DNA from 2 places in the Paenibacillus hodogayensis genome. Region 2 is predicted to be linked to the other one. Evidence: riboswitches for the same ligand, from Rfam matches in the RefSeq annotation. Region 2 holds a riboswitch; the other holds the start of a gene.
The links. A riboswitch is a leader RNA that binds a small molecule or an ion and turns the genes downstream of it on or off. The one in region 2 is predicted to bind cyclic di-GMP.
Positions count from the first base shown of each region.

Region 1: another riboswitch for cyclic di-GMP. It lies ahead of ABD796_RS29920 (TetR/AcrR family transcriptional regulator); the one in region 2 lies ahead of ABD796_RS06360 (HD-GYP domain-containing protein).

Region 1 covers NZ_BAAAYO010000014.1:424,374-426,770, forward strand. Annotated here, with positions in the region: gene ABD796_RS29915 (VanZ family protein) at 1-21, opposite strand, end outside; gene ABD796_RS29920 (TetR/AcrR family transcriptional regulator) at 315-836, opposite strand; cyclic di-GMP riboswitch class I at 1,015-1,102, opposite strand; gene ABD796_RS29925 (MFS transporter) at 1,122-2,397, opposite strand, start outside.
Region 2 covers NZ_BAAAYO010000002.1:158,135-160,531, reverse strand. Annotated here, with positions in the region: gene cyoC (cytochrome o ubiquinol oxidase subunit III) at 1-283, shown strand, start outside; gene cyoD (cytochrome o ubiquinol oxidase subunit IV) at 285-656, shown strand; cyclic di-GMP riboswitch class I at 809-895, shown strand; gene ABD796_RS06360 (HD-GYP domain-containing protein) at 1,072-2,202, shown strand.

The DNA of each region.
Region 1 (2,397 bases), on a different contig from region 2:
TCGTAGCTTTCCTTGATACATAATTACATCCTTTCATTTCTGCAAGCGACAGAGATACGTCCAATTCATTTTCGAATCGTTGCTACTTGGAGATATACATGTACAACTACGTACGATACATTTTAGAGGACAAAAATAAAATATATGTTAATCTTCTCTTAATTTTTTCTAATGATTGCCTTTGCTCCGATAGGAAGAGTTTGCTCCTGAATGACTCCTGCACCCGGGATATCACTCCCATCAATGGAAACGACCCGCAGATAGATATTGATTAATCAATTACTTTTGTTGCAAAATAAATAACCCTCGGACGGTTATTTATTTTTGTTGAACGCAAACAGCTCGGGAAGATCCAAAAAGTACGAAATGTTGCACATCATGCCCATCGCGATAAAAGTCGTTGCGTTTTTTTCTGCATCGGGTATGCCTGCTGCTTTAAACTCTTCCAGGACATAAGCTCTGATGCGGGATAACCCCTCTTTGGTTGCCGTCCGGATTGTTTCTTCAGTGATGCCAATACCGATCACCTGCAAAGCGATCTCATTGGGATATTGGACCGACAATTCTTCATAGGCTTTGGTCATGTCGTTGTCCAGTTGCTCCGGACTCGACTCGACATTTTTAAACGCTTGGAGGATCCGGTCAAACGCTCGATTCAAAACGGCGATGAACAGTTCCTCCTTCGTCGTAAAGAAACGAAACACATACGGTTGAGAAATCCCGGCTTTCTCTGCGATAAGGGCTGTCGTGGTGTTATAGTATCCGCGCTCGGCGAATACCTCCAAACCTGCCTCAAGGATTTCCTCCTTGCGGTCCTGTCCTTTCGACCTAACCATAGCAAGCTCCTTTCGTTAGTAATTGATTAATCACATTATACCCGTCGTTCAGCCCCAACACAAGGGGCGAGCTCGTATGTTGGTCGATCTATCTGGTCATCCAGATGCAAGTCAATCAAATTGCAACGCTTATGCTTGGGATATAACAAAACACGACCTATAGGCCGTGTTTGGCAAATTAGGTAGCCCGGCAGTCATCACTTTAATAGTGAGAAGATCCGTGGCTTGGCGTCACTGCCTTACGGTCAGTTTTGCCACCTTCATAGTTACTCCCACTGTGAATAGCTACAACAGGGTTCCTTCCTTGACTTGCGACCGTTCAGAATCCTTCCTGGGGAGAAAAATCAAGGATAGAATGACACCGACACATGCGATCCCTGCACAAACCAACAACATGGAGCCCATGCCAGTAATAAAGGCATTTCTGACGGCATGAAGCAGCGAGTCCGACTGCATTTGGTTAGCTACCGCTACACCGACAGATACACCATGTTCAACCTTTTCTACGACATCTGCCGAAAAGGAGGGAAGGTCAAGATTCTTCATGTAGATATTATTGATGATGGTTCCCAGAATAGCGATACCGATCGTTCCGCCAACTTGTCTCAATGCCATAATCAAAGCAGAACCGACTCCGCTTCGTTCGGCAGATAAAGCACCAAGGGCCGCATCCATGGATGTGGGAAGGGAAAGCCCGAGGCCAATACCTGTAATCGCGATCCAAAAGGCAACGAATAGGTAAGAACTTTCCAGGCCGGTCAGTGATCCGACGGAAATCCCGATCGCCATAACCAAGAAGCCAAGTGCGACAAGATATTTTCTCCCCAGCTTCTCTGCGATACTGTCGGCAACCTGAGCGCCTACAATTAAGCCGCCAACTAAGGGCAGAAGCCGTAGGCCGGTTCCCAGTGTGTCGGAACCTTGAATAGCCTGAAAAAACAGCGGCAGCGAAAAGAGCAATCCAAACATAGCGAAATTCACAACCGTTGACAAAATAGTTCCCCATGTAAAGCTTGAAGAACGGAATAACGAGAGCTGGATGAGCGGATGCTTCGTTTGGTGTTGCCATACAATAAACCCGATCAGGATAACAAGTCCAATCAAGAACGTAGTCACTACGGATGAATGTGTTAAGCTTGTTTCTCCGGCTTTAATAAAAGCATAAGTAATGGCGCCCAGACCAATACCGGATGTTAGGATGCCCAAATAATCAATTTTTGGTGCATCGGCACTTCGCGACTCCGGCATAAGAAATGCAATGGAAAATAGACCCACAATAACAAATGGAACGTTAATCAGGAATACGGATCCCCATTCAAAATGCTTTAACAGCAGCCCCCCGACGATCGGCCCCAATGGAATTCCTATCATATTAACAGTTCCCCACAGCATCATGGCCCTTGTACGTTCTTTCCCTTCAAATAAAACGGGAACGATTGACATGGATAGCGGCATTAAAAATGCCGATCCCAGCCCCAAAACAACACGCATGGAAATGAGCATTTCAGGAGACGTTGAATATGCACATCCGATCGAGCCAATTCCAAAGATCACCAATGCG
Region 2 (2,397 bases):
CTTTATCTCGCTCGAAGTGACGGAGTTCGTCAAGCTCGTTCACGAGGGCGCTACGATTGGAACCAGCGCATTTTTGTCGGCCTTCTTCACGCTCGTCGGGGCGCACGGCTTGCACGTAACGATCGGTCTCGTCTGGATGGTCGCCATTATGCTCCAACTGCGCAAGCACGGCATTACGCCGGTGACGCAGCGCAAGGTGAACGTGATCAGCTTGTATTGGCACTTTCTCGATGTCGTTTGGATTTTCGTCTTCACGATCGTTTACTTGATGGGGGTGATGTAAGATGGCGCAGCATTCCGTACATTCCGGAGGCCCTAACGGAGGCCACGGCGGGGGCCATCATGCCTCTCACGAGGCTCACGAGTCGCACGGGTCGTTGAAGTCATACGTCACCGGCTTCCTGCTCTCGATCGTGTTGACGATTATCCCGCTCGTTGTCGTATTGAACCATTGGCTCCAGGGTACCGCGGCGATGGTCGTCTTGCTCGTATCCGCAGTTTTGCAGTTTGCGGTGCAGCTGCTGTTCTTCATGCATCTGCGCGAGGAGAAGAAGCCGCGCTGGAACTTGATGGCGCTCCTCCTTGGCCTCGTCATCCTGGTCACGATCGTGCTCGGTTCGATCTGGATTATGAATTACAATCAGGTTGCTCATTAAAAAGGAGAACCATCTCCAAAACGGGGACGCCATGGCTGAACGCCTGGCGTCCTTAGTCGTTCCTTGGGACCGTTCCCGGGAACCATTTGATCATAAAATGGAAATCGCTATAGATATAATGACCCAAATCGATTATGATGATTACTACAGTCGAAAAAAAACGGCAAACCTGCCGAAAGGCAGGGACGCAAAGCTACAGGCCTTAGGGTCCATGGACCGATGGCGGCTGGGTTGCCGAAGCTGAGAGCTGGTCGGTTTCGTCCAGGAGGGCGTCCCGGCTTCATTTCGATGAAGTGGGGCTTTTTTGGTTTGCGGCGGTCCTGGCACGTTCAAACGGCAGCGCAGAGCAGGAACTGGTACATAAGGGCGGGTTTTTGCCGGGCGACCGCATAGGGATGAGGGAGGAAGGGACGGAATGCGCTGCGAACAGTATGAGGATTTGGTTGGGAAAAAACTGCTGCACAATATTGTTAACACAACGGGTATGATGCTCATTCCCGAGAATACGGTATTAACTGAGGCGCATGTGGGCAAGCTGGAGAAATTTCAGATCAGCCTGTTCGATATCGTTGTAGAGGAATTGGATGAAAAGAAAACGTTCTCAGATCCAGCGGCGGAGCCGATTCAGGCTGTGCCCGAGCGGTCGGGAGCCGGGGAGACGGCGCCTAGCGGCGAAGGGAAGACGGTAACCGCGGTCCTGGCTCGGGCGGACGCCGCAGAAATGATGAAGCGAACCGATGCCAAAATGCGAGACATCGAAAAGCTCATTTTGAACACCGGGATCATTCCGCTGACCGAGGTGGAGGAGCATGTGCTGCCCGACCTGATGCAAACGACCCAAAACCAAAACGTCTACAAGCTGTTCGCCGATCTCCGGGCTGAGGAGGACTACCGGTTCAAGCACAGCATCGGCGTCGCCTGCATGTCGGCGGTGCTGGGGCGCTGGCTCGGTATGGACGAGACGGAGGTGTCGACATTGGCCACGGCGGCGAGCTTGTGCGATATCGGCACGATTAAGCTGCCGAGTTCGCTCGTTCACAAAACGTCGGAGCTGCTGGTGCACGAGCAGGAAATTATGAAGCAGCACACGATCCTCGGCTACGAGCTGCTGAAACAGTCCGGCGTGGAGGAGCGCGTCGCCTTGGTGGCGCTGCAGCATCATGAAAGGGGGGACGGAAGCGGCTATCCGGCTCGCCTGCACGGAGCGGAAATCGATCCGTTCGCCAAAATCGTAGCGCTCGCCGACGATTATTTGATGATGGCGACCGATCGTCCGAACAAGCCTGCTCTGCCGTTTTATCAAATTATTCGCAACCTGCACGAAGATATCGTGAGCAACCGGTATGATTCGGTCATCGGCATGACGTTTCTGAACCGTCTGATGGCGGCGCAGGTCGGAAGCGATGTGCGGCTGACCGACGGGCGGCGGGGCAAAATCGTGCTTATCTACCCGAACTATCCGACGCGCCCGCTGATCGCCTTGGACGACGGGTTTATCGATCTGAGCAAAACGGACGCGGTTCAGGTCATGGACGTAATTGGCTGACCTTCGTTTGTAAGCGTTACCCGACAAGCAGACAGAAAGCGGGGGACCGTTAACAGCCCCCCGCTTTTTCACGTACCGGTTATTTAATCAGCAGCCCCAGATTATTGTCTCCGATAGATGGCTTTCTAAATAGGAGCCTCTACGCCGGGCCATTCGGCAAAAAGGACCTCAGTTCCTGAAGTGCACCCCTTAGAA